One region of the Sphaerisporangium rubeum genome, then DNA from elsewhere that is predicted to be linked to it. Evidence: predicted binding sites of a transcription regulator. Region 1 holds the regulator's gene; the other holds the start of a gene.

Region 1 (4,618 bases):
CGTAGCCGGGCTGTCCGTAGCCAGGGCCGTAGCCGGGTTGTCCGTAGCCAGGTTGGCTGTAACCAGCTTGTCCGTAGCCGGGCTGGCCATAACCGGGCTGTCCGTAGCCGGGTTGTCCGTAGCCGTGCTGGCCGTAAGCCGGTTGGCCGTGGTCCTGTGGGGTGCCGTGGTCGGACGGCGCGGGGCCGGGGTGGTTGTAGGAGGGCTGGTCGTGGGTGGGGGTGGTGTACGGCTGGGATGGCGGGCCGTAGGCGGGGGTGGCGTGGGGACGGCCGGAGTCGGCGGGGGTGTGGTGCTGGGGTTGGTCCTGGGGGGTGCCGTGGGGGCCGGAGGGCGGGTCGAAGGAGGGGCGGGGGGCCTGGCGGGTTTCGTCGGCCGGGTCGGGTGGAGTGGTCATGAGTGCTCCTCGGTGGTCACGAAGTCGATCAGTTCCTCGACGCGGCCGAGGAGTTGGGGCTCGAGGTCGGTGTAGGTGCGGACCGACCCGAGGATGCGGCGCCAGGCGTCCGGCGGGGTCAGGCGCCAGCCGAGCGCGTCGAGCACACCTTCCTTCCACGGTACGCCGCGAGGCACGTCTGGCCAGGCGGGGATACCGAGGACGGACGGTTTCACGGCCTGCCAGATGTCCACGAAGGGGTGGCCGGTGATCAGGACCTGGGGGGAGGACACCTGTGCGGCGATGCGGCTCTCCTTGGAGCCGGGGACCAGGTGGTCGACCAGGACGCCGAGGCGCCGGCCGGGGCCGGGGGCGAACTCCTCGACGATCGCCGGCAGGTCGTCCACGCCTTCGAGGTACTCGACGACGACGCCTTCGACCCGCAGGTCGTGGCCCCAGATCTTCTCCACGAGGGCCGCGTCGTGCAGGCCCTCGACGTAGATGCGGCTCTCCCGCGCGACCCGCGCGCGCAGGCCCGTCACGGCGACGGACCCGGACGCACTGCGACCGGGGGTGCGCGCCGCCTGGCCCTCGGGTCGCACCAGCGTCACCGGCCTGCCGTCGAGCAGGAACGCGGCGGGGGCCAGCGGGAAGACGCGACGCCTCCCGAAGCGGTCCTCCAGGGTGACGGCTTCCTTGTCACATGCCACCACGGCGCCGCAGAAACCGTCCCCGGCGCCGTTCGCGTCCTCCACGACCAGGCCCGGCTCGGCGGGGACGCGCGGGATCTCGGCCCGCGGCCTTCTCCACCGGCCGCCGGCCAGCACATCCCGTCCGTAGTCCCGCATAGCAGGGCACGCTAGCAAGCTCAGGCGCCAGGCGGGGCCTGCCACCCGCCGCCGTACGGCGCGCTCGGCGCCAGGCGCTTGCGGAACCGGCTGCGGCGCACCAGCACCACGATGGTGACGATCAAGGCGAACAGGAAGCCGATCAGCGGCACCAGGAACAACGCGGCCACTCCGCCGGCCAGCGCGCCGGTGTTCGCCGTGAGCGAGCGGCCGACGCCGAACACGACCTGCTGGCCTTCCTCGGCCTGGCACGTGAACTTGTAGTCGCCGGCGGCGGGGACGCCGATGTTGAACAGCAGTTCCCACACGCGGCCGTCGGCCGTGATGGTCTGCGAGGTCGACGGGTTGGTCAGCTTGGCCTTGCGGCCGTCGGCGGCGTTCTCCGCGACGCACGTCACGTTGGCGGGACCGGACGCCGAGGCGTACAGAGCGGGCTTCTGCGCGGGGTCCACCGTGGCGACCACGCTGCCACCGCTCTGGAAGGTCTTGGACGGCGCCGCGTCGCCGAGGGTCTTGAACAGGCCGCCGGCGAAACCGGCGAAGCCGATGCCGACGCAGACCACCGCGATGATCCACGCCAGGAAGACCCACAACAGTCTCGGACGGACCTGACCCTTGGCCGGCGGGGGAGTGCCGTAGCCGGGGGGGTTCGCGCCGTAGGACGGGCCGCCGTAGCCCTGGCCGGGAGGCGGGGAGTAACCCTGGCCGCCCGGCGGGGGCCCGTACCCCTGCTGGGGGTTGCCGTACCCGCCACCGTACCCGCCACCGGGGCCGCCGTGGCCCTGGCCGGGAGGGGGACCGTACGGTCCCTGGCCGCCGGGAGGCGGCGGGTAGTTCTGCCCGCCTGAGGGGGAGCCGAAGGGCGGACGGTCACCGGGGCCGCTCGCCTGAGCGCCGTAAGAAGGGGTTCCCTGGGCACCGTGAGGGGACGAGCCGGGGGCGGCCTGCTCGCCGAAGGGGTAGGGACGCGCGATGCGCGATGTCGCGTCCTCGGGCCGGGGGGTGTTCTCGGTCATGCGAGAAGTGTGGACCATGTCACTTGCCGGTCGATAGCAACCCGCTTGTAGCGGCCGCACCCGTGCTGTGCCCCGCGGGTTATCGCACCGTGCCTGCGGGAGCCGTACACTTGGCACTCGGGAACACTGAGTGCCAGGACCGCGTTCACGCAGGCACGCAAAGCAGGCAGGAGGTGAGCACGTTGCTCGATGATCGCAAGCTGGCCGTACTGCGCGCCGTCGTCGAGGACTACGTGTCCACCAACGAACCCGTCGGGTCCAAGGCGCTGGCCGAACGGCACAATCTCGGCGTCTCGCCTGCCACGGTGCGCAACGACATGGCGGTGCTGGAGGAGCAGGGGTACATCGCGCAGCCGCACACCAGCGCGGGCCGGGTGCCGACCGACAAGGGCTACCGGCTGTTCGTCGACCGGCTGTCGCAGATCAAGCCGCTGTCGGCGGCCGAGCGCCGCGCCATCGAGACGTTCCTCGCCGGCGCGGTCGACCTCGACGACGTCGTCACGCGCACGGTGCGGTTGCTGGCGCAGCTCACCCGGCAGGTCGCGGTGGTGCAGTACCCGTCGCTGATCCGCTCCACGGTGCGCCACGTCGAGCTGGTGCCGCTGTCGGAGCGGCGCATCATGCTGGTCCTGATCACCAACACCGGCCGGGTCGAGCAGCGGGTCGTGGACCTCCCCGACGTCGTGGAGGACGACCGCATCGCCCACCTGCGGGCCGTGCTCAACGCCGGCCTGGACGGCTGCGCGCTGAGCCAGGTCCCCGAGACGGTGGCCGACATGCACGAGCGTCTCCCCGAGGACGACCGGCCGATGGCGGGCACGATAACCTCCGTCCTGCTGGAAACGCTGGTCGACCGGCACGAGGAGAAGATCGTCTTCGCCGGCACGGCCAACCTCACGGCCGACTTCACCGTCGGCCTGCGCGACGTGCTGGAGGCGCTGGAGGAACAGGTCGTGCTGATGCGGCTGCTCGGGGAGGCCGGCGGCTCCCCTGTCACGGTGCGTATCGGGTCGGAGAACCCCTATTCCGGCCTTCACGGCACTTCCATCGTCGCCGCCGGATACGGTTCGGGCGACAATGAACTGGCCCGGCTCGGAGTGCTGGGCCCGACGCGAATGGACTACCCGGTGACCATGGGAGCGGTGCGCGCAGTGGCACGCTATGTCGGCCAGATTCTGGCGGGGTCCTAGTGGCGCGCGACTACTACGCCATTCTCGGCGTCCGCCGTGACGCGGGCCAGGACGAGATCAAGAAGGCGTACCGCCGTCTCGCGCGCGAACTGCACCCCGACCTGAACCCCGACCCTGAGACGCAGGAGCGTTTCAAGGAGATCAACCAGGCGTACGAGGTCCTGTCCGACCCCAACAAGCGCCAGATGTTCGATCTCGGCGCCGACCCGTTCGGTGGTGGCGGCGGCGCGGGGGGTGCGGGTGCCGGGTTCGGCGCGGGATTCCCCTTCAGCGACATCATGGACGCGTTCTTCGGCGGCGGCGCCGCGGCGCGCGGGCCGCGCTCGCGTGCGCGGCGGGGCCGCAACGCCACCATCCGCGTCGAGCTCGACCTCGCGGAGTCGGCGTTCGGCACCACCCGTGAGCTGGTCGTCGACACCGCCGTGCTGTGCGAGGTCTGCCACGGCTCAGGCGCCGCCTCAGGCACCCACCCCGACACCTGTGACATGTGTCACGGCCGGGGTGAGATCTCCCAGGTGACCCGTTCGTTCCTCGGCCAGGTCATGACGGCGCGGCCCTGCCCCCAGTGCGGCGGCTTCGGCTCGGTCATCCAGCACCCCTGTCAGGAGTGCTCCGGTGACGGCCGGGTGCGCACGCGCCGCACCATCAAGGTCCGCATCCCCGCGGGGGTCGAGGACGGCACCCACATCCAGCTCGCCGGCGAGGGGGAGATCGGCCCCGGTGGCGGCCCCCCCGGCGACCTGTTCCTTGAGATCGTCGAGCGGCCCCACCAGATCTTCGAGCGGCGCGGCGACGACCTGCACTGCACCGTGCAGATCCCGATGACCGCCGCGGCCCTCGGCACCATCCTCACCGTCGAGACGCTCGACGGCGCCGAGGAGATCGACGTCCGGCCCGGCACGCAGTCCGGCCAGGTCATCCCCCTGTACAGCCGCGGCGTGCAGCACCTCAACGAGAGCGGCCGAGGCGACCTGCTGATCCACTTCAACGTGGAGACCCCGACCCGCCTCGACCCCGCGCAGGAGGAACTGCTCAAGGAGCTTTCCAAGCTGCGCGGCGAGGAACGGCCCCCCGGCAAGTTCGCCCCGGGCCAACAGGGTTTTTTCTCCCGCCTCCGTGACGCGTTCAACGGCCGCTGATCCCCGGCCGCGAGCGTTCCACGGTCACCTCGGCGGGTGACTAAGGTTT
Region 2 (4,618 bases), 1.7 Mb from region 1:
GCGCCTCACCGACCGTCTTGGCCGGACGGCCCGCCTCCTCGGGGAACGCTCCGGGTACGCGCTCGATATTGCCGTTCAGCGTGATCTGACGCTCCATCACCAGCGCGAACCCCGCGGCCACCACCATCGCCACACCGAGCGCCGCCACGATGAGCAACCGGCGCAGCAGGCGGGGACGTTTCCTCGGCTCCGTCCGGACGATCTTCTCGTCGCCGGCCTCCACGACGCTCTCCGCGACCGGGGAAGTCTCGTCCGTCACCTGTTTGACCTGTCTTGATGTGTTTCGCGAGTGTCGCGAGTGACGGTAGCTGAAAGTAGTTCATCGTGGTAGAGGGCTATACGAATACGACACAATAGCCGGAAAACGCTAGATGGGAGGCCGGTGGATCTGGATTTCTGGCTGCTGCTCGCATCCGCCGTCGTCATCGTCGCCATCGCCTCAGTGCGTGTCGCCCACCGCACGGGACTCCCCAGCCTGCTGATCTACCTCGGCCTCGGCCTGCTGCTCGGCGAGGCGGGATTCGGCATCCACTTCGAGAACGCGCACCTGGCCCAGCAGATCGGCCTGATCGCCCTCGCGGTGATCCTCGCCGAAGGTGGTCTCACCACCCACTGGGAGCACGTGCGGCGGGCCGTACCGACGTCCCTGGTGCTCGCCACCATCGGCGTCGCCGTCAGCATCGTCGTGCTCGCAGGCGCCGTGCACTGGCTCCTGGCCTTCGACTGGCGGACGTCCCTGCTGCTCGGCGCGGTCCTCGCCTCCACCGACGCCGCCGCGGTGTTCTCCGTGCTGCGCCGGCTGCCGCTGCCGCCACGGCTCGCCGGCATCCTGGAGGCCGAGTCCGGCTTCAACGACGCGCCGACCGTCATCGTCGTCATGATGCTGAGCACCGGCAGCGGCACCCTGCCGAGCGTCGGCCACGTCGTGATCGACGCCGTGCTCGAACTGGCCATCGGCGCCGCCGTCGGCCTCGTCGTCGGCCCCGTCGGCGCGTACACCCTGCGCCGCGTCGCGCTCCCCGCGTCCGGCCTCTACCCCATCGCGGTGCTCGCGCTCGCCTTCGTCACCTACAGCGGAGCCACGCTTCTGCACGGCAGCGGCTTCCTCGCCGTCTACCTCGCCGCGCTCGTGCTCGGCAACGCACGCCTGCCGCACCGCATGGCCACCCGCGGATTCGCCGAAGGCGCCGCCTGGCTCGCGCAGATCGGGCTGTTCGTCATGCTCGGCCTGCTCGCCAGCCCCTTCGAACTGCCGTCCACCATCATCCCCGGCATGATCGGCGGCCTGGCGCTCGTACTGCTCGCCCGCCCCCTGTCGGTCGTCGTGTCCGCGCTGGTGACCCGGCTCGTCCGCATCGACACCCTGTCCGTGCGCGAACAGATCTTCCTGTCCTGGGCCGGCCTGCGTGGCGCCGTCCCCATCGTGCTCGCCACCATCCCCTGGGCCGCCGGGGTCGTCGGCGCCAAAGGCATCTTCAACGAGGTCTTCGTCATCGTGATCGTCTTCACGATGGTGCAGGGCCCGACGCTGCCGTACCTCGCTCGCGTCCTCGGCATCAGCGACCCCGGCGAAGCCCGCGAACTCGGCGTGGAGTCCGCTCCCCTGGAGGAGCTCAACGCCGAGCTCCTCCAGATCGCCATTCCACCCGGCTCGCTCCTGCACGGCGTCGAGATCTTCGAACTACGTCTCCCCTCCGACGCGGCCGTCACCATGATCGTCCGTGACAACCACTCCTACGTCCCCGAACCCACCACCCGCCTCCGCTCCGGCGACCAACTCCTCATCGTCACCACCGCAGCCCTACGCCAAACCGTCGAACGCCGCCTCCGCGCCATCAGCCGCCGCGGCAAACTCGCCGGCTGGTTCGGCGAACGCGGCGAATGACCACCCGACGGGCCTCTGACGTCCTCCTCGCGCGTACGGCGAGCGACCCCAGCAGCCCCAGGCACCGTCCACCACCAACCCACCTCATAGACCAATGCTCACACCCCGGGCCGACCGGCACCTCGAACATGGCGGCCACCAGGCGGATCTCGGCCCCCCGACCTCCCAGTAGCCTGTCCTGACCAGCGGTTCCCCACCCCGCAACGACCCCTTGGACCGGGATTAGAAAGCTTCCGGGTGGCGTTTACCCTAGTCGGCTGCGTACCATTAGCAGTCGCACCGGTAGAGTGCCAATCAGGCTTGAGCCATATAAGGAGGAGTGCGTGCCTACCTACCAGTACGCCTGCACCGCGTGCGGTGAGGGCCTCGAGGTCGTCCAGCGCTTCACCGACGACCCCCTGACCACCTGCCCCCAGTGCCAAGGCCAGCTCCGCAAGGTCTTCTCCGCCGTAGGCATCGTCTTCAAGGGCTCCGGTTTCTACCGCACCGACAACCGGTCCTCCAGCTCGTCCAGCACCACCAGCACCACCACCCCCGGCTCGTCCACCACCCCGGCGACCGACCCCACCCCCAAGAAGGAACCGGCCACCACAGCCCCTTCCTCCTCCAGCACCACCACAACCTCAGCCGCCTGACCCCCGGTTGTACGGCCCCGGCCGTACAACCACTCGGGGGATACGGCCCTGAATGTCCCGATCATGCCGGCACTCGACCGGCTGGCCGTACCACACCTCGGGCCTGTGGACTTCGCCTTCAGCCATGCCTGTGCTCCCTTGGGCCACCGCCAATCGGCGCAGATGTGGCGAACCGAAAGGAACCGGCGCTCCTTTCCGGCCACCGGCGCACGCCATCGACACGAGCACGGCACCCGTGAAGAGCTGAAAGACAGTCCCGCGGCGCGCGCGGGACCTGCGGCCCCAGGGTTTTCCACAGGATGAACCCCAGCCCCCTTCCCCCTTTTCCACAGCGCGCTAATCTCTCGCCCATGGTCATGACAGCGGACATCGGCGTCATCGGCGGCTCAGGGTTCTACACCCTCCTGGACGACGCCAAAGAGATCGAGGTAGACACCCCGTACGGCCCCCCGAGCGACGTCATCACAGTGGGCCAGATCGGCGACCGCTCCGTGGCGTTCGTCCCCCGCCACGGCCGGGACCACCGCTACCCACCCCACCGCATCCCGTACCGCGCCAACCTATGGGCCCTCCGCTCCCTAGGCGTCCGCCAGGTGGTGGCCCCCAGCGCCGTAGGTTCTCTCCGCGCCGACTACGGCCCCGGCACCCTGGTGATCCCCGACCAACTCATCGACCGCACCTCCGGCCGAGAGCAGACCTACTACGAGGCCGGCGCCGCCGTCCACGTCTCCTTCGCCGACCCGTACTGCCCCCGAGGCCGCGCTCTCGCCTACGAGAAAGCCGTCGCCGAAGACTGGCCCGCCGTCGACGGCGGCACCCTGGTCATCATCGAGGGCCCCCGCTTCTCCACAAGAGCCGAGTCGAAATGGTTCAGCTCCAACGGCTGGTCCATCATCGGCATGACCGGCCACCCAGAAGCCGTCCTCGCCCGCGAACTCGCCCTCTGCTACACCCCCCTTGCCCTGGTGACCGACCACGACGCCGGCGTGGAAGCCGGCGAAGGCGTCACCCACGAAGAAGTCCTCACCTTCTTCGCCGCCAACAGCCAACGCATGCGCACCCTCGTGGCCTCCGTGGTGAACGACCTCTCCCTCGACCGCACCTGCCCCTGCCCCGAGACCCTCACCGGCATCCCCCTCCCTCTGACCCTCCCTTGATCCGCAACCATCACCCACACCTCATCCTCAGGAGCCGGCGATGCGGCCGACATCACCCCCACTCCGGCTGATCGTCCGCCATCGCCGGCTCCTGGCGGCCCTTCTGGCAGCCACCGCCCTGTGGTGCGCCACCCTCGCCGTCCGGCCACAACCCACCACCGCCGTCCTCGCCGCAGCCCACGACCTCGGCAGCGGCCCCCTGACAACCGGCGACCTCACCACCGTGAACCTCCCCACCACAACCATCCCCGACGGCGCCATCCGCCCCGGCACCGACGTGACCGGCCGCCTCCTCGCCGCCCCCCTCCGCCGCGGAGAGCCGATCACCGACATCCGCCTCCTCGGCCCCACCCTCGTGGACGCCTATGGCCCCGGCATGCGCGCGACTCCCGTACGCATCCACGACCCGGCCACCGCCTCCCTCCTCCACCCCGGCGACACGGTGGACGTGATCGGCACCACCACCCAATGGGACGACACCTCTGCCCCAGCGTCCCCCACCGTCATCCGCTCACTGAAAGTGATAGCCACCCCGAAACCACCCACCGACCAGCTGACCGACGCCGGCACCCTGATCGTCCTGGTGACCACCCCCGACCAGGCCACCACCCTGGCCCACGCCGCCACGACATCTCGCCTCTCCGTGACCATCCACGGCAGAGCAGGCTGAACCCCTACAACAGCGACCCAAGCTTCGGGTCATACTCCCAGTGCCAAGGCTCGAACGGACTGCTGTAGGCCCATTCCGGGTGAATCCACCCGAACCTCTTCCCGTTCGCCTCAAGCCAGTTGAACTGCGGCGACCGGAACCTGTCCACCCCACCGCAAAGATCAACCGCCAGCCCCAACCCATGGTTACTCCGCCCCGGCACCGCCGCGAACCCCGGCCGCCGGTAGAACACCGCCTGCTGCTCCCCCAGGCTCCGATAACTGTCCGTCAC

Evidence for each region. The regulator HrcA, encoded in region 1, represses chaperone genes, less so after heat shock. The targets are predictions, from matches to a motif close to TTGGCACTCTCNNNNNGAGAGTGCCAA.
Region 2: the regulator HrcA is predicted to act here: its motif matches at 2,153-2,179, upstream of BJ992_RS29345 (FmdB family zinc ribbon protein).

The regions. Positions count from the first base shown of each region.
Region 1 covers NZ_JACHIU010000001.1:5,260,688-5,265,305, reverse strand. The annotation lists gene BJ992_RS22445 (DUF4870 domain-containing protein) at 1-397, opposite strand, end outside; gene BJ992_RS22440 (DUF3097 domain-containing protein) at 394-1,224, opposite strand; gene BJ992_RS22435 (hypothetical protein) at 1,245-2,240, opposite strand; gene hrcA (heat-inducible transcriptional repressor HrcA) at 2,423-3,430, shown strand; gene dnaJ (molecular chaperone DnaJ) at 3,430-4,569, shown strand.
Region 2 covers NZ_JACHIU010000001.1:6,930,810-6,935,427, forward strand. The annotation lists gene BJ992_RS29335 (LCP family glycopolymer transferase) at 1-259, opposite strand, end outside; gene BJ992_RS29340 (potassium/proton antiporter) at 383-1,885, shown strand; gene BJ992_RS29345 (FmdB family zinc ribbon protein) at 2,209-2,520, shown strand; gene BJ992_RS29350 (S-methyl-5'-thioadenosine phosphorylase) at 2,871-3,677, shown strand; gene cpaB (Flp pilus assembly protein CpaB) at 3,718-4,347, shown strand; gene BJ992_RS29360 (D-alanyl-D-alanine carboxypeptidase family protein) at 4,352-4,618, opposite strand, start outside.